Regions from separate parts of the Melaminivora jejuensis genome, predicted to be linked through region 1. Evidence: predicted binding sites of a transcription regulator. Region 1 holds the regulator's gene; the other holds the start of a gene.
What was found. Region 1 encodes sigma-54, which starts transcription at its own class of promoters, with help from an activator protein. Its sites were predicted from a motif close to TGGCANGNAANCTGCTTT; they were not measured.
Positions count from the first base shown of each region.

Region 2: the regulator sigma-54 is predicted to act here: its motif matches at 1,301-1,318, upstream of IDM45_RS15145 (pilin).

Region 1 is NZ_JACWIJ010000002.1:2,639,708-2,657,924, reverse strand. It holds gene IDM45_RS12505 (retron system putative HNH endonuclease) at 1-8, opposite strand, end outside; gene IDM45_RS12500 (AAA family ATPase) at 11-1,447, opposite strand; gene IDM45_RS12495 (helicase-related protein) at 1,515-5,066, opposite strand; gene IDM45_RS12490 (class II glutamine amidotransferase) at 5,194-5,967, opposite strand; gene IDM45_RS12485 (cysteine-rich CWC family protein) at 5,981-6,241, opposite strand; gene IDM45_RS12480 (malate synthase G) at 6,373-8,577, opposite strand; gene IDM45_RS12475 (LysR family transcriptional regulator) at 8,891-9,823, shown strand; gene IDM45_RS12470 (DUF2214 family protein) at 9,890-10,345, shown strand; gene IDM45_RS12465 (PsiF family protein) at 10,412-10,780, opposite strand; gene argS (arginine--tRNA ligase) at 10,899-12,578, shown strand; gene IDM45_RS12455 (SPOR domain-containing protein) at 12,594-13,298, shown strand; gene IDM45_RS12450 (thiol:disulfide interchange protein DsbA/DsbL) at 13,403-14,065, shown strand; gene IDM45_RS12445 (bacteriohemerythrin) at 14,062-14,592, shown strand; gene lptA (lipopolysaccharide transport periplasmic protein LptA) at 14,653-15,306, shown strand; gene lptB (LPS export ABC transporter ATP-binding protein) at 15,309-16,097, shown strand; gene IDM45_RS12430 (RNA polymerase factor sigma-54) at 16,183-17,721, shown strand; gene IDM45_RS12425 (acyl-CoA thioesterase) at 17,734-18,204, shown strand; gene IDM45_RS12420 (methyl-accepting chemotaxis protein) at 18,116-18,217, opposite strand, start outside.
Region 2 is NZ_JACWIJ010000002.1:3,228,422-3,232,536, reverse strand. It holds gene IDM45_RS15155 (pilin) at 1-336, shown strand, start outside; gene IDM45_RS15150 (hypothetical protein) at 458-1,231, shown strand; gene IDM45_RS15145 (pilin) at 1,365-1,883, shown strand; gene IDM45_RS15140 (DUF4351 domain-containing protein) at 2,319-2,774, shown strand; gene IDM45_RS15135 (carboxymuconolactone decarboxylase family protein) at 2,866-3,324, shown strand; gene IDM45_RS15130 (Uma2 family endonuclease) at 3,254-3,934, opposite strand; tRNA gene IDM45_RS15125 (tRNA-Arg) at 4,065-4,115, shown strand, end outside.

The DNA of each region.
Region 1 (18,217 bases):
TCCACCATGGTCAGCTCGCCCCGCTGGCTTTGCGTGCGGCCAGAAAGCGCCAGGTGGTGAGGTCGCTTTCATGGAACTGATAACCGGCCTTGTCCAGCGAGGTGCGCAGGGTGGTGGCCGCTTCAGTGTGTTCCTGCCCCGCACGCACGAGTTGCTCGTAGTGCCGGATGTGGTCTTGCAGTGGCAGCGGCGGCTCACGGTGTGTGAGCATGATCTTGGCCAGCGCGTCGCCCGATTCGTGGGCCAGTGGGCTGAAGTCGGGCGTCTGGACGGTCATGCCGCCTTGCTCGTCCCGCGACAGGACGCGGATGTTGGCGGCGGGCACCGTCGTCAGCACCTGCGGGCTATGGGTGGTGACGATGAATTGCGTGAGCGGGAAGGTGCGCATCAAGTCACCGAGCACACGCTGCTGCCAAGTAGGGTGCAGGTGTAGGTCGATTTCGTCCACCAGCATGATGGCTGGGGCGCTCATGGCCAGGGTCAGGGCAAAAGGAGCGTGGTCGTCCGCTTCCTGCAGCGGGTGGAGGCCGATCAGCGAGGCCGATGCAGCCGTGATCTGGTCATAAGCAAAGTCGCTATCGCGTGCCAGATGCGGATTGGCCGTTGCCAGTCGGCGGGCAAAGTCCATGGCCAGCGCCAACATGCTTTGGTAGCCCTGGCTCAACTGGCTGACCAGCAAGGTGGCGCCATCGCTGGTGCGCTCCAGGGTGAACTTGTGCCGGGCATTGAAGTGCGGGTTCTCATACGCGCCGCCCAGCAGCGACACCACGGTGGCGCGCACAGCCTCCAAAGAAGCAAAGGGCATGTAGTCGCGCGCCAGCCGGCCTTTGTTGTCGCGCAGCTCGGCAGATTCCTCCTGATCGAACCAGGCCAGCATTTCCCGGAAGTCGCTGCGTGGATTGAGGCAGTCCACCAGGGCCGAGGTGGGATACGCGTAGTTGTGCTTGGCCGAGCGCAGGCGCTGCGGCACTTCAATGTGGCCCCGGCTGGCACCGTAGTAGGCAAAGACTGGGGTCAGGGCCGGGGTGTTGGTTCGGTAGCTGGCCGTGATGGCGTGCAGGTACTGCTTGAGCTCCCCTTCTCCCCAGATTTGGACTGGCTTGGCGCCTGGTGTGGTGCCGGAGGGGCGCCAGTAATCCCAGTGCAAACCATTGTCCAGTGTGTTCATGAGCTGCGCGTAATCGGCAGCGGCCCAATATGCGCTGCCGCGTGTACTGGTCAAGGGCTGGAGGCGAAAGTCCGTGTCCGAGATGCCGCGGCCACTGAGGCGCTGATTGGCAGACGACAGGTGGGTCAGCACCGGCGTCAAGCTGCTGGCGATGCCATCGAGCACAGCAGTCTTGCCGGCGCCGTTTTCACCCACGATCACGGTCAGGCGTGGGTGCAAGTCCAGTGTCAGGGACTCGAAGCAGCGAAAGTTGTTCAGGGTGACGGATTGCAAACGCATGGTGCAGCAGCTTGGGTTGCACGCACAGTTGCGGCGGCGCCGATTGTCGCCCTTATTAACACAATGTTTAGGCTACTGGGGCTTTTGCCTGGCTGTAGTAATGCTGCGGCGTGCAGGCACGCTGCAGCAGCAGCCCCAAGTCCAGGTTCTTGCTCGCCTCGGCCCAGTCTGGCTCTTGGGTGAAGGGAGCGTGGATATAGAGCACCGACTCGGCCTGATCGCCGTCCACGACCACCACGGCCAGCACAAATTTTTCTTTCTGATTCAGTCCATAGCGGATTTCGTTGGCTGTGACGGTGACAGTGTCCTGGCCCTTGGCGCGGCCCTTGACTTCGATGTGGCGCTGCAGCGGCAGGCCCTCCGGCTGGTCGATGGTGGCGGTGATGTCCCAGCCGCATTTGTCCGCCGAAACGTCTTTGGTGTGATGGCCCAGGGCGTGCTCGGCATCGAACACGGCCTGCATGGCGATGCGCTCGATGCGCGCGCGGGCGGCGGCGTCGGCGCTGAAGCCGGGCGCGCCGCGCGTGGCCAGCAAGCCCGCCGGGACGACCAGCGCGCCGCCGATGACGTGCGGCGTGCCGGAGGCGACGTGCTGCATGGCCTGCAGCTCGGCGCTGCGCTGCTTCAGGCGCGCGCTCAGCTCTTCCGCGCGGCGGCGGGCGTTGTCGGGCTGCATGCGGGGCTGCTTGCCGGCGCGCACGTCCAGATCGAGCTTGATGGCGCGGTCGGACCAGTACTGGATTTCCTTGACCAGCCGGTCGCGCACGGCAGCAAGCTGCTTGGTGGCCTGGCGCTGGCGGCGGCTGGCAATTTCCGCCGTGTGCTCGGGCACCAGATGCTGCACGGCATAAGCCTGGGCGCGCGACTCGATGTGCTGGCTGACCCAGTCGGCGCGCAGCACGTCGGCCACCTGCTCGGTCTGCGCGGGCGTGAGGGGCAGCAGGTCGAGGTGGCGCGCGAACGGGGCTGGCGCGGCGTAGCCGTCCGGCGTCATCTCGACGAATTGCAGGCGGCGCGAGATGTCGCGCGTGGCACCCGCGCCATCGGCGGCGGCTTCGCGCACGCTGTGGTCGAGCATGAACAGCACGCGCGGCGTGGTGCCGGCGTCGTGCGGGTCGAGCAGCACGGCGCCGCGCTTGAGCAGGCTGCGGTGGCTGGACAGAACCAGGTCGGTCACGGCGGCCATCAGCGGGTGGCCGGGGTGGATCAGCTCGGCCGTGGGCTTGCCGTGAAGGGTGCGGCGCTCGCGGTCGAAACAGATGCGTTCGTATTTCTTGAGCACCGGCGTGCGGCTGTGGCCGATGACGCGGTCGCGCTCGATCACGTCGGCGGGTACATGGCGCACTTCGTAGCGGCCCGCCTCGCGCTCGCGCAATTCGCCCCCTACCAGCCGAAACGCCTCGCGGAAGAAAGCGCTGATGAAGTGCGGCTGCAGCTTGCGCGCCTCGGCCTTGTCCATCTCCTCGCGGATGGCATACAGGTCGGCCAGGCTCATGTGGTTGTCCACGAGGGCGTTGCGCGCCATCAAATTCTTCAGGTGCTGGGTGTCCAGCGCCTGGCCGATGACCTGCTCCATGCGGGCGCGGGTTTCGGGCTGCTCGCCGTAGCGGATGGCGTCGATCAGCAGGTCTTTGAGCGAAATGTTGTCGAACGCCTCGCCCAGCACGTTGAAGACGCGCCCGCCCAGCGCCTGGTGCTCGACGGCGAGCTTGTCCAGCAGGGTCTTGAAGACCTCACCCTCGCGGGTTTGCGCGGCCACCAGGTTCCACAGGTGACAGACTTCGCGTTGGCCGATGCGGTGGATGCGGCCAAAGCGCTGCTCCATGCGATTGGGGTTCCACGGCAGGTCGTAGTTGACCATCAGGTTGGCGTTTTGCAGGTTGACGCCTTCGCCGGCAGCGTCGGTGGCCACGAGCACCAGCACATCGGGGTCGTTGCGAAAGGCTTCCTGAGTTTTGCGCCGGTCATCGCGATTCGTGCCGCCATGGATGGTGACTACCGCCTCATGGCTGCCCAGGGTGTCGCGGATGCGCAGCAGCAAATAGTTCAGCGTGTCGCGATGCTCGGTGAAGACGATGAGCTTGCGTCGGCGCCCGCCGGTGGTGCGCATTTCGGGCCGGTCTTGCAGCAGGCGCGAGAACTCTTCCCACTTGCGGTCGCTGCGCGACTGCACCACGCTGGCGGCGGCGGCCTCCAGGTCTTGCAGGATCGCGATTTCCGTCTGCAGCTCGGGGATGGTCTCCGACGCCGTGGCCTGATCCACCACCTGGTCGGCGACGGCTTCGTATTCGTCGGCGGACAGCTCGTCCTGCGCATCGTACAAATCCTCGGGCAAGTCCAACCGGCGGCGTACCACGTATTCGCCCAGGTTCTCGCGCAGCACGTCGGCGCGTGCCTGCAACTGCACTTCGTCGAGCCGCGCCTGCAGCTTCTTGCGCCGGCGCGTGAGCGATGTGTAGATGGCCTGCGGGCTGGAGGCCAGGCGGCGCTGCAACTGCGTGAGCGCAAAGCCCACCGTGCCCTTGCGCTTGCCGTCCAGCCGGTCGGCGCGGTTCATCTCGTTGCGCACATAGTCGGTCACCTGGTCGTACAGCAGCACTTCGGCGTCCGACAGCGTGTAGTTGACGGTGTAGGCGCAGCGCTCGGGGAACAGGGGACGACCGTCAAAGCGCAGCAGCTCTTCCTTGACCATGCGACGCATCATGTCGGTGATGTCCACTTTGTGCGCACCCTCGCGGAACTTGCCGTAGAAGCGGTCGCCATCGAGCAGCGACATGAAGAGCTGGAAGTCCTCCTCCTTGCCGTTGTGTGGCGTGGCGGTCATGAGCAGGTAGTGACGCGTCAGGCCGCCCAGAAATTTGCCCAGCTTGAAGCGGCCCGTTTCGTTGACCTTGTTGCCAAAGTAGCTGGCCGACATCTTGTGCGCCTCGTCCACCACGATCAAATCCCACTCGGTCTGCGCCAGCAGGTGTTGATAGTCGTCATTGCGCGAGAGCTGATCGAGCCGGGCGATTAAGCAGTCTTGCTCGGCAAAATAGTTGCGGCTGCGGCACTGTTCTTGCTTTTCGCGGCTGAACAGCTCGAAGTCCAGGCCGAATTTTTCGTGCAGCTCGTCCTGCCACTGCTCGGTCAGCGAGCCGGGGGAGACGATGAGCACGCGCCGGGCATCGGCACGCAACATCATCTCGCGGATCAACAATCCTGCCATGACGGTCTTGCCAGCGCCTGGGTCGTCGGCCAGCACGAAGCGCAGCGGCTGGCGCGGCAGCATGGCTTCGTACACGGCGGAAATCTGGTGCGGCAGCGGCTCGACGTTGGAGGTGTGCACGGCCATCAGCGGGTCGAACAGGTGCGCCAGGCTGATGCGATAGGCTTCCAGCGCCAGCTTGAAGGCGGCGGGGTCGGCGTCGAAGGCCCAGGCCTTGCCGGCAACGGCGAGCACAAGGCGGTATTCGTCCTGGCGAAAGAGGATCTGCTCGTCGAGTTTGCCCTGGCCGTTGCGGTAGGCCACCAGGCGCGCATCGAGGCCGATGGCCTCGACGTTGACGACCTTGACCACCTCGCCCGGCACCAAGCCGGTGAGCTGCGCATCCTTGGTGATTTCTTCGAGTCTGAGCATGGGCGCTGACTGCCTGCTGGTCTGCGGGGAGGGCTGCGGGCGCGTGAGGCCTGGCTCAGGCGGGCGGCATGGGCCGGCGTGCTCTCAGGCGCTCCAGGCTTCGTGACAAAACGATTCAGTCTAGCAGTCAGGCTGCGGCAGGTAGCCGCCGCCCCTGCACGAACACGGCCAGCTCCCCCGGCGCAAACGCCGTCCACTGCTCGTTGCTGGTCAGGGGCGCGGTGGCGATGACGGCCACGCAGTCCTGCGGCGTGGTCAGCGGGGCAAAGTCCACCTGCAAGTCCTCATCGGCCAGCCGTGCTACAGCGAACGGGTGGCGGCGCTCTATCCAGTGCAGGTGTGTGCTGGCGTGCGCCCACAGGGCGTGGCCGTTGGACAGCAGGAAGTTGAAGGTGCCGTGCGGCGCAATGCGCGCGGCCAGGTCGCGCAGCGTCAGCGTCAGCTCCTGCACCGGCGGCAGGCTGGCGTGGCTCTTGGCCAGCTCCTGCATGATCCAGCAGAAGGCGTGTTCGCTGTCCGTGCTGCCCACCGGGCGGAAGTGCCCGTGCAGGCGCGGGCGGAAGTCCTTCAGATCGCCGTTGTGGGCAAAGACCCAGTAGCTGCCCCACAGCTCGCGCACGTAGGGGTGGCAGTTCTCCAGGCTCACGGCTCCTTGAGTGGCCTTGCGGATGTGAGCGATGACGTTGCAGCTCTTGATGGGGTAGCGGCGTATCAGCTCGGCCACGGGCGAGTCGATGGCGCGCTGGTGATCGACGAAGTGGCGCACACCGCGCCCCTCGAAAAAGGCGATGCCCCAGCCGTCGGTGTGATCGGCCGTACCCCCGGCGCGCTGGGCGAAGCCGGTGAAACTGAAGGTCACGTCCGTGGGCGTGTTGGCGTTCATGCCGAGGAGCTGGCACATGGTCGGGCGGGGATCAGGGGGCGGATGAGGGCGGAGGCGGGGCCGGGCCGATCTTATCGGCCACTGGCGCAGCAGCCCCCTGGGCGCAGGCCGGACAGATGCAGGCCCGGCCACGCTGCTCGGGCGCCAGCCGCGCCAGCGCGGCGCGCGACACCGGGGCGCTCATGCACCAGCAGCCTTGCGCCGGCAGGCCGGCGGTGATGGCGCAGGTGTTGGGCTGGCCGCATAAGGGGCAGCAGGTGGCATCGGGTGCGGGCGCAGCAGAGGCAGACATGGCCGGCAGTGTAGAGGGCAGGAAAAACGGCACCCGCAGGTGCCGTCTGTGCCATTTGCATGGATGAAAACTGCCCGCAGCGCCCGTCAGTCAAGCGCTGCAAGCTATGTTTTCAGTAGCTCACCAGGGTATCAACGCTTGGCTTCACCGGATTTCACCTTCAGGCGCCAGGCGTGCAGCAGCGGCTCGGTGTAGCCGCTGGGCTGCTCCACGCCCTTGAAGACCAGATCGCACGCGGCCTGGTAGGCGGCGGACTCGGCAAAGCGCCCGTGCATCCGCTGGTACAGCGGGTCGCCGCCGTTTTGCTGATCCACCTTGGCGGCCATGCGCTCGAAGGTGGCGCGCACCTGGCCCTCGGTCACGATGCCATGCAAGAGCCAGTTGGCCACGTGCTGGCTCGAAATCCGCAGCGTGGCGCGGTCTTCCATCAGGCCCACGTCGTTGATGTCGGGCACCTTGGAGCAGCCCACGCCCTGGTCGATCCAGCGCACCACGTAGCCCAGGATGCCCTGGATGTTGTTGTCCAGCTCCTGCTGCTTTTCCTCGTCCGACCAGTTGGGGTTGCTGGATACGGGCACGGTGAGCAGGCCGGTGAGCAGGTTGTCGCGCTCGGCGTCTGCGTCCACCTTGAGCAGCTCGGCCTGCACGTCGGCCACCTTGACCTGGTGGTAGTGCAGCGCGTGCAGCGTGGCGCCCGTCGGGCTGGGCACCCAGGCGGTGTTGGCGCCGGCCTTGGGATGGGCGATCTTTTGCTCCAACATGGCGCGCATCAGATCCGGCATGGCCCACATGCCCTTGCCGATCTGGGCGCGGCCGGCCAGGCCGCACGACAGGCCGACCAGCACGTTGTTCTTCTCGTAGGCCTGGATCCAGGCGCTGGCCTTCATGTCGCCCTTGCGGATCATGGGGCCGGCCTGCATGGCCGAGTGCATCTCGTCGCCGGTGCGATCCAGAAAGCCCGTGTTGATGAAGGCCACGCGCGCCGGCGCGGCGGCAATGCAGGCCTTGAGGTTGACCGAGGTGCGGCGCTCCTCGTCCATGATGCCCAGCTTCACCGTGTTCTCCGGCAGGCCCAGCGCCTGCTCGACACGGCCGAACAGCTCGTTGGCAAAGGCCACTTCCGCCGGGCCGTGCATCTTGGGCTTGACGATATAGACGCTGCCGGTGCGCGAGTTGCGCAGGCCGCCCGCCCCGTGGCCCTTGAGGTCGTGGATGGCAATGGCTGTGGTGACCATGGCGTCCATGATGCCCTCGGGGATTTCCCGGCCCTCGGCGCCCCACAGGATGGCCGGGTTGGTCATCAGGTGACCGACGTTGCGCAGGAACATCAGCGAGCGGCCATGCAGCTTCAGCGGCTGGCCATTGGCGCCGGTGTATTCACGATCCGCGTTCAGGCCGCGCGTCATCTGCTGGCCGTCCTTCTGGAAGGTCTCGGTCAGCGTGCCCTTCAGGATGCCCAGCCAGTTGCGGTAGCCCAGCGTCTTGTCCTCGGCGTCCACGGCGGCGACCGAATCCTCCAGGTCTAGGATGGTGGACAGCGCCGCCTCGACCACCACGTCGGACACGCCGGCGGCATCGCCCTTGCCGATGGGGGTGTTGCGATCGATGCGGATGTCGATGTGCAGGCCGTTGTTGACCAGCAGCACGGACGACGGGTTGCCCGCATCGCCCTGGTGGCCGACGAACTGCGCGGCGTCCTTCAGGCCCGTGCTGGCGCCGTCCCTGAGGCTGACCACCAGTTTGCCGCCCTCGACCTTGTAGCCGGTCGCATCCTGGTGCGAGCCCTGCGCCAGCGGCGCAGCCTGATCCAGGAAGTTGCGGGCAAAGGCGATGACCTTCTCGCCGCGCTTGGGGTTGTAGCCACGGCCCTTCTCGGCGCCGTCAGCCTCGTCGATCACATCGGTGCCGTACAGCGCGTCGTACAGCGAACCCCAGCGCGCGTTGGCGGCGTTCAGCGCATAGCGGGCGTTCAGGATGGGCACGACCAGCTGCGGGCCGGCCTGCTGCGCCAGTTCCGCATCCACGTTGGCCGTGGTGGCCTGGGCGTCCTTGGGCGGCTCGACCAGGTAGCCGATCTGCGTCAGGAAGCTGCGGTAGGCCGCCATGTCCTTGATGGGGCCGGGGTTGGCCTTGTGCCAGGTGTCCAGCTCCTTTTGCAGCCGATCGCGCTCGGCCAGCAGGGCGGCGTTGCGCGGCGCCAGGTCGGCCACCAGCGCGTCGAACCCTTGCCAGAACGCTTCAGGCGCCACGCCGGTGCCGGGCAGGACGTCGTTGTTGATGAAATCGTGCAGCTCGGTGGCCACCTGCAGGCCGTGGACTTTGGTGCGTGCGGTCATGTCGATCGGATCCCTTGAAACGAAACGGTTGAGACGGTTGGAGGAGAGAAAAGCAGAGGAGGGCGCAGAGGGCGCGAAGCCTTGCGGAGAACTGTATTGCAATAGTTTGGGTTAATAAATAACCGTAAGAAGCTTTAACTAATGACTTTTTTGCAAAAATCAACCACACTGCGCCGCCGCACCAAGCGGGTACACCACCCGTCTGGCCGGCTGAGGATGTGCAAAAATCATAGCTGTCAGCGCTTGTCTGGCAAGGGTTTGAGCCGTATTTCATTCATGAAACGCCGTCAGCTGGCTGTTTTTCTGCCTGTTCATGGACAAACTCAAAGCCTTCGAGTCCTTCGTCTCCGTCGCCACGCGCGGCAGCCTGACGGCGGCGGCGCGCGCCGAAGGGGTGGCCCCGGCCATCATGGGCCGGCGCCTGGACGCGCTGGAGGAGTACCTGGGCGTCAAGCTGCTGGTGCGCACCACGCGGCGCATCACGCTCACGCACGAGGGCAGCGCCTTCCTGGAAGATTGCCAGCGCCTGCTGGCCGACGTGGCCAACGCCGAGGCCAGCGTGTCCGCCGGCGGCGTCAAGGCCACCGGGCACCTGCGCGTCACCGCGCCGGCGGGCTTTGGCCGGCGCCACGTCGCGCCCCTGGTGCCGCGTTTTCGTGACCTGCACCCGGAGGTGACCCTCTCGCTGAACCTGTCCGACCGGGTGGTCGATCTGGCTGGCGAGGGCTACGACTGCGCGGTGCGCGTGGGCGATCTGCCCGACTCGTCCCTGGTCAGCGTGCGCCTGGCTGACAACCGCCGCCTGTGCGTGGCCACGCCCGAATACCTGCGCCGGCGCGGCACGCCGCAGCACCCCGGCGAGCTGGGCCAGCACGACTGCCTGACGCTGTCCAGCGACGCTTCGCAGACGCGCGGCTGGGCCTTTCGCCTGCCGCGCCAGGAGGGCGATGGCAGCGAGGTGGTGCATTTCAAGCCCGGCGGGCCGCTGGACTGCTCGGACGGCCAGGTGCTGCATGACTGGTGCCTGGGCGGCTGGGGCATCGCCTGGCGCAGCACCTGGGAGGTTGAGGCCGAGATCGCCGCTGGCCGCCTGGTGGAGGTGCTGGCGGACTTTGCCGCGCCGCCCAATGGCATCTACGCCGTCTTTCCGCAGAGAAAGCACCTGCCGCTGCGCGTGCGGCTGTGGATCGAGTGGCTCAGGCAACATTACGCGCGCAGCGACTTCTGGTCGCGCGGGCCGGGGTGACCGTGAGGCCGGCTCTGGCCCTTTTCCCCGCTCTGTACACGCCTTTTTTGCCCCTCCAGGATTGCCATGACCATCGAAGCTCTGCTCGCCTACGCCCACATCATGACCTTTCTGATGCTGGCCACCTTCATGACCAGCGAGACGGCGCTGTGCCGCCCGGACTGGGTGAATCCGGCAGTGGTGCGCCGGCTGGTCTGGGTCAATGCCTTGAGCCTGGTGTCGGGCGTGCTGGTGCTGGCCAGCGGGCTGGCGCGCATCGCCTGGGGCGTCAAGGGCAGCAGCTGGTACTGGGCGCAGCCGCTGCTGCACGCCAAGATCACGCTGCTGGTGGTCATGCTGGGGCTGTCGCTGGCGGCGGCGCGGCGCTACCGCGCCTGGCGCAGCGCGCTGGACGCCGGCGGCGCGCTGCCCGATGCGGCAGCACTCAAGGGCACGCGCCGGCTGGTCATGTGGGCGGCGCACATCATGGTGCTGGTGCCGCTGCTGGCCGTGTTCCTGGCGCGCGGCGTGGGCACGCGCTGAACGGCCAGCCATGAAAAACCCCGCAGGCCGGGCGGCGTGCGGGGCTGTGGGGGCAGCCGGATGGCGTCAGGCGGTCGGCTTGTGGGAAAGGCACTCCTTCATGAAGGCCTTGCGTGCATCGCCCTTGAGCTGCTGGGTCTTGGCCTCGGCGTTGCAGGTCTTCATGCGGGTCTGCTGGCCGCCCTTGGCACTCTTGGCACTTTTGTCGGCCTGGACAGCGCCGGTGCCGCGACATTCCTTGATGAAGGCCTTGCGCTCCTCGCCCTTGAGGTTCTTTTCCTTGGCCTGGGCGCGGCAGGTCTCCTTGGTGATCTGGGCCGAGGCCGGGGCCGGGGCCGGGGCCGTGGCTGGGGAGTCGCCTGCTGCCGGGGCGGCAAGCGAGGGCAGGGCCAGGGCGGCAAGCGCCAGGCAGGTGAGCAGATTCTTCAGTGTCATGAAACTGTGCTCCGGTGAAGGGGTGGGCGGGCCGCAGTCGGGCGCTGCAGCCTGGCCAGCATAGCGCCGCCCCCGTGGCAGGGGAACAGGGGGCGCACCCGTAGAATCCCGCCCCATCATGCTGAGTGTCAAACAGGAATTGCTCGCGGCGCTGGCTGGCGAGCTGGAAAAACTGCAACCCGGCGCCGGTGCGCGTGCTGCCTTTGAAAACCCCAAGGTCGCCGCCCACGGCGATCTGGCCTGCACGGCGGCCATGCAGCTGGCCAAGCCGCTGAAGATGAACCCGCGCCAGCTGGGCGAGCAGCTCAAGGCGGCGCTTGCCGCCACGCCGGCCTTCCAGCAGTGGGTGCAGGCCATCGAAATCGCCGGGCCGGGCTTTCTGAACCTGCGCCTGCAGCCGGCCGCCCACCAACAGGTGGTGCGCGAGGTGCTGGCGCAGGGCGCGCGCTACGGCGTCCAGCGCGCGCGCGGCGAAAAAATCATCGTCGAGTTCGTCTCGGCCAACCCCACCGGCCCGCTGCACGTCGGCCATGGCCGCCAGGCGGCCATTGGCGACGCCATCAGTCATCTGCACGCCACGCAGGGCTGGCAAGTCCACCGCGAGTTCTATTACAACGACGCCGGCGTGCAGATCGACACGCTGACCAAAAGCACGCAGCTGCGCGCTGAAGGGCTCAAGCCCGGCGATGCCGGCTGGCCCGAGGCGGCCTACAACGGCGACTACATCCAGGACATCGCCGATGCCTACCTGGCCGGTGCCACGGTGCGCGCCGACGACCGCGAGTTCACCGCCAGCGGCGACGTGCAGGACTACGAAGGCGTGCGCCAGTTCGCCGTGGCCTATCTGCGCAATGAGCAGGACAAGGACTTGCAGGCCTTCGGGCTGAAGTTCGACCAGTACTACCTGGAGTCCAGCCTGTACGAGCGCGGGCACGTCGAGGACACCGTGCGCCGCCTGGTGGCCAGCGGCCACACCTACGAGCAGGACGGCGCGCTGTGGCTCAGGACGACGGATTTTGGCGACGACAAGGATCGCGTCATGCGCAAGTCCGATGGCAGCTACACCTACTTCCTGCCCGACGTGGCCTACCACATCCAGAAATTCCAGCGTGGCTATGGCCGTGCGGTGAATATCCAGGGCACGGATCACCACGGCACCATCGCCCGCGTGCGCGCCGGCCTGCAGGCGGCGGGCGTGGGCATCCCCCAGGGCTACCCGGACTACGTGCTGCACACCATGGTGCGCGTGGTCAAGGGCGGCGAGGAAGTCAAGATCAGCAAGCGCGCGGGCAGCTACGTCACGCTGCGCGACCTGATCGAGTGGACCAGCCGCGACGCCGTGCGCTTCTTCCTGCTGTCGCGCAAGCCCGATACCGAATACACCTTCGATGTCGATCTGGCGGTGGCGCAGAACAACGACAACCCGGTCTATTACGTGCAATACGCCCATGCGCGCATCTGCTCGGTGCTGCGCGGCTGGCGCGAGGATTGGGACATGGCAGCGCTGCAGGGCGTCGATCTGTCGCCCCTGCAAGGCCCGCAGGCCCAGGCGCTGATGCTGCTGCTGGCCAGATACCCCGAGATGCTCACGGCGGCGGCAGCCGGCAATGCGCCGCACGACGTGACCTTCTACCTGCGCGAGCTGGCCGCCAGCTACCACAGCTACTACGACGCAGAGCGCATCCTGGTCGATGACGAGGGCGTGAAGCTGGCCCGTCTGGCGCTGGTCGCTGCCACCGCACAGGTGCTGCACAATGGCCTGGCAGTGCTGGGCGTGTCGGCCCCGGCGCGCATGTAAGCGGCGAACCCCGTCATGAAACACCAGCAACGCGGCGGCACCATTCTTGGCCTGATCCTGGGCGTCATCCTCGGCTTGGGGGCGGCGCTGGCCGTGGCCGTCTATGTCACCAAGGTACCCGTGCCTTTCCTGACCAAGGCCAGCCCGCGCGCCTCCGAGCAGGACGAGGCCGAGCGCAACAAGAACTGGGATCCCAACGCCCCGCTGTACGGCAAGAACCCGGCGCGGCCAGCATCTGGCGACAGCGCTGCCGGGCCGGCGCAGCCACCAGCCCCGGCCACCCCGGCAGCGCCCGCCGAGTCCGCGTCCAGCCAGCCCGTGGCCCCTGCCGTGGTCGGCAACGTCCCCGATACAGCGGCCCCGCCGGCGCGCAGCGCCGACAGCCGCCCGCAGCCGCCACCCACCTCGGCCGATCCGCTGGGCGACCTGGCCCGGGCGCGCGCCAATGCCGCGCCGGCGCCGGCCCCTGCGTCCAGCAGCGATCCGTTCGACTATTTCGTGCAGGCCGGTGCGTTCCGCACCCAGCAGGACGCCGACGCGCAGCGCGCCAAGCTGGCCATGCTGGGCTGGGAAGCGCGCGTGAGCGAGCGCGAGCAAAGCGGGCGCACGGTGTTTCGCGTGCGCATCGGGCCGTTCGGCAAGCGCGACGATGCCGAGGGACTGAAGCAAAAGCTCGATGGCGCCGGTGTCGATTCGGCCCTGGTGCGCGTGCCGCGCTGAGTGCGCCGCGCCAGTCGCAGCGGACGCACGCTGGAACCTTTCGCCCTGCCGGGCAGTCCATCCTCACCTTTGAATCCCCTTGAATCCATCGGAGGCAGCCGCCCATGAATCGCCGTGAGTTTTCCTCGTCCACCGCTTCGGTGCTCGCCCTGTCCGCCCTGGGACTGCCGCTGGTCATGCCCACGACAGCCCAGGCACAGCAGCAGTTCAAGGAGGGCAAGGAATATGTGCGCCTGTCCAAGGCCGCGCCTGTCGAGGCGCCGGCCGACAGGATCGAGGTCATCGAGTTCTTCTGGTACAGCTGCCCGCACTGCAATACCTTCGAGCCCACCTTCGAAGCCTGGAAGAAGAATGCGCCGCAGAACCTGGCCATCCGCCGCGTGCCGGTGGCCTTCAACGCCAGCTTCGTGCCGCAGCAAAAGCTCTACTACGCGCTGGAGGGCATGGGCAAGCTGCCCGAGCTGCACACCAAGGTCTTTCGCGCCGTCCACGTCGAGCGCCTGCCGCTGAACAAGGACGAGCTGATCTACGAATGGATCGCCAAGCAGGGCGTGGATGCCAAGAAGTTCAAGGAGGTCTATACCTCGTTCACCGTGGCCAACCAGATCCGCAAGGCCACCCAGCTGCAGAACGACTACCAGGTCGAGGGCGTGCCCTCCATGGGCGTGGCCGGGCGCTACTACACCGACGGCACCATGGCCGGCAACATGGACAACGTGCTGCGCGTGGTCGAGCACCTGGTCGGCCAGGCGCGGAAAAAGACATGAGCCACCTCGTCTGGACGGCGGATCTGAACACCGGCATTGCCGAGATCGACCGCCAGCACCAGCGCATCGTCGAGTACATCAATGCGCTGTATGACCAGAAGGACAACCCCGATCGCAGTGTCCTGGCAGCCATCATCCACAACGTGGTGGACTACACCGAGTCGCACTTCGCTTTCGAGGAAGCATTGCTGGAGCAGTCGGGCTACGAGTTCCTGGACTTGCACAAGAAAGTCCATGCGCTGTTCATCCGGCGTGTGTCCCTGATCAAGGGCCGCTTCGATGGCGGCGAGGATGTGGCCGGCGAGTTGCACGACATCCTGTCGCGCTGGCTGTTCAGCCACATCCGTGCCGAAGACCACAACTACAAGGAGCGCGTCAAGGGCTATCTGGCCGGACGCGGCGCGGATGCAGCAGCGGCGCAGACCAAGGCCCAGGCCCTGCAGGCCAGCGATTACGAGCGGTTGCTGCCCGAGTTGAATCAGCGGATGCAGAAAAAAGGCTGGCTGGCACGGCTTTTCTCGCGCTGAGCCGGCTCGCAAAGGGCGCGCCGACGTGCATCGCTACAATCCTTGCAAGAAACGTGCCCCATGCAGATCCGCTCCCTTCACCCCTTCGCCCTGTCCTTGCTTGCCGCCGCGCTGCTGGCTGCGGCACCGCTGGCCAACGCCGAGAAGGCCGACCGCAGCAAGCCCATGAACATCGAGGCCGATGCGCTGCGCCACGACGAGCTGCAGCAAGTCACCGTGTTCACCGGCCACGTGGTCATGACCAAGGGCTCCATCGTGCTGCGCGGCGCGCGCCTGGAAGTGCGCCAGGATGCCAATGGCTACCAAAGCGGCGTCATCACGGCAGATGGCAACCAGCGCGCCTTCTTCCGGCAAAAGCGCGACACCGCCCCGGGGGCGCCCGATGAATACGTCGAGGGCGAGGCCGAGCGCATCGAGTACGACGGGCGTGCCGACGTGGTGCGCCTGATCCGCCGGGGCGAGCTGCGCCGCTACCGCGCCGCCGCCCTCAGCGACGAGCTGACCGGCGCGCGCATCGTCTACAACAACGCCACCGACGTGTTCACCGTCGAGGGCGGAGCGCCGACCGGCAAGGGCAGCAGCGGCGGCACACCGGGCGGGCGCGTGCGCGCCGTGCTGGCGCCGCGCGAGACGGCGCCGGCCAGCCCCGCCCCGGCACCCGCCGCCACACCCGCCCTGCGCCCCAGCCCCGAGCTGGGCGCCGGCAAGCCGTGAGCATGGCGCAGCCGGCGGCAGCGCCCCCGGTCGGCAGTGGCGCCGACGCGGCCAGTTGCCTGCAGGCCCACCACCTGCGCAAGAGCTACGGCGGCCGGCAGGTGGTCAAGGATGTGTCGCTGTCCGTGCAAAAGGGCGAGGTGGTCGGCCTGCTCGGCCCCAATGGCGCCGGCAAGACCACGTCGTTCTACATGATCGTCGGCCTGGTGCGCTGCGATGGCGGCCAGATCGGCATCGACGGCCACGACGTGACCGACATGCCCATCCACCGGCGCTCGCGCCTGGGCCTGTCGTATCTGCCGCAGGAAGCGTCCATCTTCCGCAAGCTCAGCGTGCAGGACAACGTGCGCGCCGTGCTGGAGCTGCAAAAGGACGAGCAGGGCCGGCCCCTGCCACGCGCCGAGATCGAGCAGCGCCTGACCAGCCTGCTGCAGGAGCTGCGCGTGGAGCACCTGCGCGAGTCGCCCGCGCCGGCCCTGTCGGGCGGCGAGCGCCGGCGCGTGGAGATTGCCCGGGCGCTGGCCACCCAGCCGCGCTTCATCCTGCTGGACGAGCCCTTTGCCGGTATCGACCCGATCGCTGTGATCGAGATCCAGCGCATCATCGGTTTTCTGAAGGCGCGCGGCATCGGCGTGCTCATCACCGATCACAACGTGCGCGAGACGCTGGGCATCTGCGACCACGCCTTCATCATCAGCGAGGGCAGCGTGCTGGCACGCGGCACACCCTCCGAGATCGTGGACAACGCCGAAGTGCGCCGGGTATACCTGGGCGAGCACTTTCGCATGTGAGCATGACCTTGCGCCACGCCATGACTGCTGTGCGCCTTGCCCTGCTGCCGATCGTGCCGCTCGCGCCCTGCGGCGGCCTTGCGCGATGAGCCGCCCGGCGCTGTCGCTGCGCGTCTCCCAGCAACTGGCGCTCACGCCGCAGCTGCAGCAGTCCATCCGGCTGCTGCAGCTGTCCACCCTGGAGCTGGCGCAGGAGGTCGAGCAGATGCTGGCCGACAACCCCTTCCTGGAGCACGACGACGAGGCCGAGGCGACTGCCCCGCCCGGGCCAGTTGCCGAGCCCCTGGCTGCGTCCCAGCACGGCAGCGCCGAGGATGGCGCCGACGCCGCCGATGCGCCAAGCACGCCCGAGACCGCCGAGCTGCCCGATGCCCCCGAGCGCCTGGAGTGGGAGGGCGAGGGCGCCGGCGAGAGTGACTGGGGCTTGGACGGCCCGGGCCGCAGCGGCGCCAGCGATGCCGAAGGCGAGTTCGACGCCCTGGAGTTGGCCAGCAGCCACGAATCCCTGGCCGAGCACCTGAGCCGCCAGGCGCTGGCGCTGCACCTGTCGCCCGAGGACGCGGCGGCGCTGGCGCTGCTGATCGGCTCGCTCGATGACGACGGCTATCTGCCGGACTCGCTGCCCGAGCTGGCCGACAGCCTGCTGGCGGGCGACCCCGACCCCGAGCGGCGCGAGGACGTGCTGCACCGCCTGACCGTTGCCCTGGGCTTGCTGCAGAGCCTGGAGCCCGCCGGCGTGGGCGCACGCGACCTGGCCGAGTGCCTGACGCTGCAACTGCGCGAGCGCGAGCGCGAGGGCAGCGCCGAGCCGGCACTGGTGCGCGTGGCCCTGGCCGTGTGCCGCCAGCCGCTGGAGTGGCTGGCGCGGCGCGACGTGCGCCGCCTGGCGCATACCTGCGCGGCCAGCGACGAGCAGACGCGCACCGCCATCGCCCTGATCGCCACCCTGGAGCCGCACCCGGGCCGGCGCTTTGCCGACGTGCGCCGCCTGGTGGTCGTGCCCGACGTGATCGTGCGGCGCAGCGGCAGTGGCACGCAGCAGCGCTTTGCCGTGCAGCTCAACCCCGAGGTCATGCCGCGCCTGCGCGTACACGAGCTGTATGCCGGCGCGCTGCGTGGCCACCGGGGCAGCGAGGGCCATGCCCAGCTGCAGGCGCGGCTGCAGGAGGCGCGCTGGTTCATCAAGAACGTGCAGCAGCGCTTTGACACCATCCTGCGCGTGTCCGACGCCATCGTGCAGCGGCAGAAGAATTTCTTCGTGCATGGCGAGCTGGCCATGCGCCCGCTGGTGCTGCGCGACATCGCCGAAGAGCTGGGCCTGCACGAGTCCACCATCTCGCGCGTGACCACCGCCAAGTACATGGCCACGCCGCAGGGCACCTACGAGCTGAAGTATTTCTTCGGCTCCGGCCTGGGCACGGAGACCGGCGGCAACGCATCGAGCACGGCGGTGCGGGCGCTGATCCGCCAGTTCGTTGCCGCCGAAGACCCGGCCAAGCCCCTGTCGGACAGCAAGATCGCCGATTTGCTCAAGGAGCAGGGCATCGAGTGCGCCCGCCGCACGGTGGCCAAATACCGCGAGGCGCTGAAGATCCCGACAGCCAGCCTGCGCAAGACTCTTTGAACTTTTTTTTCCATGGCCCGCATCGTCTTTGACATCCCCGCGCACTTCGGCTTTGCCACCGAGGTGCAGGTCTATATCAGCCACGTCAACCAGGGCGGGCATCTGGACAACGCCCAGCTGCTCAGCCTGGTGTCGGAGGCGCGCGTGCGCTTTTTCCACGCCCTGGGCTGGCGCGAAGGCCACGTCGGCGGCGCCGCCATCGTGGTCGGCGACATGCTGGCGCAGTACAAGTCCGAGGCCTTCCACGGCGAGACGCTGCGGGTGCAGATGACGCCCGCAGAGTTCAACCGCTACGGCTTCGACCTGGTGTTTTGCATGACCGAAACCGTCAGCGGACGCGAGGTCGCCCGGGGCAAGACCGGCATCGTCTTCATCGACCGCGAGTCGCGCCGGGTCACGCCAATTGCGGCAGACGTGCTGGCGCGGCTGCAGCAATGCTCCCAGCCACAGGTGCCGACCGACCCGCCTCCTGCGGCAGCCTGAACTGGCCGACCAC
Region 2 (4,115 bases), 580 kb from region 1:
GACAGTCTGGCCGGCGTGGCCGCTGCTGCGACCGAGTACAACGCCCGCGCTCAGACTGAGAAGCAGTCGAAGATTGTGGACAACATCCAGATCGACGGCGCCAACGGCGTGATCACCGTGACCAGCGTGACTGGCGGCGGCTTGCCCAGCGATGCCCAGACCACAACGCTGACCTGGACGCCCAACGTGCAGGGCGCTCTCCTGGCTGCCGGGGTTTCGGGCGCCATCGACTGGGCTTGCGCCTCGACCACCAACACCACCGCCACTGCACGCGGCCTGGTAGTGGGTACACCGGGCACCATGCCCGCCAAGTACGCACCTTCCGAGTGCCGCTGATGCCTGACAGGCGGGTGCGGCCAGCCAGCCGACCTGCCTGATCCAGATCACCCGAGAGGGCGCCCGCAAGGCGCCCTTTTTTCTTTCCCCGCTGCCGCCGGAGTCCCCCCGGCCCCACCCCATGCAAGCTGCCCCCGTCACCCGCGTGCGCCATGCGCTGCGGTATGCGCTGCGCCATCTGCTGATTTCCGCTGCCGTGGCCGTGGCCGCCGCCGTCCTGGTCTTTCGCCTGCTGTACCCGCCGCCGTGGCACCTCCTGTTCGGGGTGGGCAGCATGTTCTTCCTGCTGCTGGCGGTGGATGTGGTCTGCGGCCCGCTGCTGACGCTGATCGTGGCCAACCCGAAAAAGTCCCGCCGCGAGCGCTGGCTGGATTTTTCCCTGGTCGGCCTGGTGCAACTGGCGGCGCTGCTGTATGGCCTGCACAGCGTCTGGGTGGCGCGCCCGGCGGTGCTGGCCTTCGAGTCCGACCGGCTGATGGCCATCAGCGCCACCGAAGTGCAAATCGATGCGCTGGCCCAGGCCCCGCAAGGCCTGCGCCGCCTGCCCTGGTGGGGCCTGCAGCAGGTAGGCACGCGCAAGGCCGCCAGCAACGACGAGTTCTTCCAGAGCATGAAGCTGGGCCTGAGCGGCATCTCCCCGGCCATGCGCCCGGACTGGTGGACGCCCTGGGACAGCGCCCTGCCCGCGATGCGCGCGCGCGCCCGACCGGTGGGCGAGCTGCTAGAGCGCCGCCCGCAGGACGCCGCCACACTGCACGAGGCCATCGCCGCCACGGGCCTGACCGCCGGGCAACTGCGCTACCTGCCGCTGACCACGCGCAAGGTCAAGGAGTGGACTGCCCTGCTGGATGCCGACATGCGGATCGTCGGCTATGCGCCGATCGATGCTTTTTGAGGCGCCTGGCCCCTTGCCGCCTTTGAATTTCGATTCTTGCTGCCCTTGCCATGCCGAGGTGAAAAGAATTGGCACATTTGTTGCTGATTAAGGTCTATCCCTTCATCCTCATGACCATAAAGAGGTGCCTTCCATGAGAAACACCCTGCAGGCCGGCTTCACCCTGATCGAGCTGATGATCGTGGTAGCCATTATTGGCATCCTGGCAGCCACGGCTCTGCCTGCCTATCAGGACTACACGGCCCGCGCCAAGATGGCGGAAATCCTGGTGGCCGGCAATGCCGGCAAGGAGCTGGTGTCCGAGGGCTTCCAGTCCGGGGGCTATACCGGCGTGGGCCTGGCGGCCACCGAGTACAACGCCCGCCCGATTGCCCAGAAGCAGTCCAAGTTCGTCGCCAACATCCAGATCGACACGACCACGGGCGTGGTCACCGTGACCAGCGCCGGCGCGGCCTCCGGCCTGCCTACGGATGCACAAAGCAAGACGCTGCTCCTCACCCCCAACGTGCAGGGCGCGGCGCTGAGCGCCACCTCCGTCGGCGCCATCGACTGGGCCTGCGCCTCGACCAGCAACACGACTGCCGGCAACCGCAGTCTGGTTTCGGGCACGGGCACCCTGCCCAGCAAGTACGTCCCCAGCGAGTGCCGCTGAGACCGGCCCTGACCACCGGCCCTGACAACCCAAACCAGGCGCGGGTTTGACATAAGTAGGCGGCAGAATATTTTTCAAAATTGATAGCTGACAGCGCTTTCCTGGCAATGGTTTGAGGTCAATTTATTGCTTGAAACCCGCCTTTTTCAAGCGCCCATCAGCCGCCGCACGGCCTTTTGCCTGCTGCCGGGCCAAATTTTGGCCGTCTGCCTGCTTTTTTACAGGTGTTTTCGGCCTGAAACCCTTGTGTAGCAAGCGCTGACAGCTATCAAAACAAGAGTTGCTTGACGCTGTTTTTACCTTCCTCCCATGCCCGGCACGACGCCTCCTACAAGCTGCTGTTTTCCGCACCCGAGCTGGTGCGCGACCTGATCCTGGGCTTCGTGCCCGACGAGTGGCTGCACAGCCTGGACTACTCACAACCTGGCGGCGGCCATGATGCGGCTGCAAAGGCCACAAAGCCAGGGCGAGGTGCTGGAGCTGATCGAGCAGCTCCAGGACTGGCTGGCCGGCAATCCGGAGCTGACGCGCATTTTTGCCATCTGGATTCGCGCCGTGCTGCTGCGCCAGAGCAAGAACCGCCTGGCCCTGCCCAAGGTGCAGGATTTGAAGGAGTCGAAGATGACACTGGCCGTGCGTTTTGAGGAATGGGCGCAGCAATACCGGCAGGAGGGCCGGCAGGAAGGGCGGCTCGAAGGCCGCATGGAAGGCGAATCGCGCCTGCTGCAGCGCCTGCTGGTCGCCCGCTTCGGCCCGCTGTCGCAGCAGACGCTGGCGGCGCTGGGCAGCCCCGACTCCGAGCAGCTGGAGGCATGGACGGATCGGCTGCTGGATGCGCGCACGCTGGCCGAGGTGTTCGACGGGCCACCCAACGCAGGGCACACGCCCTGAGGTCTGTGCGCTGGCTCCCTCAGCCCAGGCAGGCGGCCAGGCCGGGGATGGACAAGAATGCCTGCCTTCCGACCGCAACGAAAGGCAAACCATGAGTCAGCGTCTGAACTATGCACAAGCCTCCCCGCGCGGCTTTGCCGCCATGCTGGGGCTGGAGCAGCACGCACGCACGAGCGGGCTGGAGCCGAGCCTGCTGGAGCTGGTCAAGACGCGCGTCTCGCAGCTCAACGGCTGCGCCTATTGCCTGGACATGCACACCAAGGATGCCCGCGCCGCCGGCGAGAGCGAACAGCGCCTGTACCTGCTGTCCGCCTGGCGCGAGGCGCCCTGCTACACGCCGCGCGAGCGCGCCGCGCTGGCCTGGGCCGAGGCGGTCACGCTGCTGAAGAACCACGAGGTGGACGACGCCGCCTGGCAGCAGGCCCGCGCCGAGTTCGACGAGCGCCAGCTGGTCGATCTGACGCTGGCCATCGTGGCCATCAATGGCTGGAACCGGCTGTCGGTGGCGTTTCGCACCGAGGCCGGAAACTACCAGCCGGGATCGAAATAAGGGACGCCCGCCTATCCGCCCCGCCCGGCGCAGCCAGCAGCTCGGGCAGGTCGGCATAGATGTCGCGCAAGGTGGGCTGCACGTCCAGGCACGACAGCGCTAGCGCGCCATCCGGACTTTCAAAGCGCAGGTGCTGCCAGCGCCCATCCTCGCCGCGCCGGTACAGATCGGCCTGCACCCGATCCTGGCGCAGCAGCAGGTATTCGCGCAGGTCGGGCAGCAGGCGGTAGGCCAGGAGTTTTTCGCGCGTGTCGGTCTGCTCGGTGCTGGGCGAGAGGACTTCGACCAGCAGGCAGGGGTTGCGCACGTACAGCGCAGCCCGGTCGGCCGGGTCGCAGGCGAGCACCAGGTCGGGGTAGTAAAACCAGTCATCCCCCTCGTGCTCGACGCGCACCTTCATGTCGGCCACGAAGAGCTGGCAACCCTTGCGCCGGGCGTGGGGCAGCAGCAGCGCGTAGAGCGAGCCGGCGACCAGGCCATGCGAGCGGCTGGCCCCGCCCATGGCGACGACTTGGCCAGCCAGATATTCATGGCGCATGTCGGTGCGCTGCTCGCCGTCCAGGTATTCCTGCACGCTGATGGAGCCCCGGATCTGGGCGTTGGCATTCATGGCTGTGCTCCTTTGCTGTCTCTAGGGGGTGGTGGCGTTCAAGGGCTTTTCAACCGCAGTGGGCGCGCCGGTCATGGCGAAGGCCGATGCACCGGCAGTATGATGCCGACCCTTGGCAGCGCCAGCCTCACTGCCCGTAGCTCAACCGGATAGAGCAATTGCCTTCTAAGCAATAGGTCGG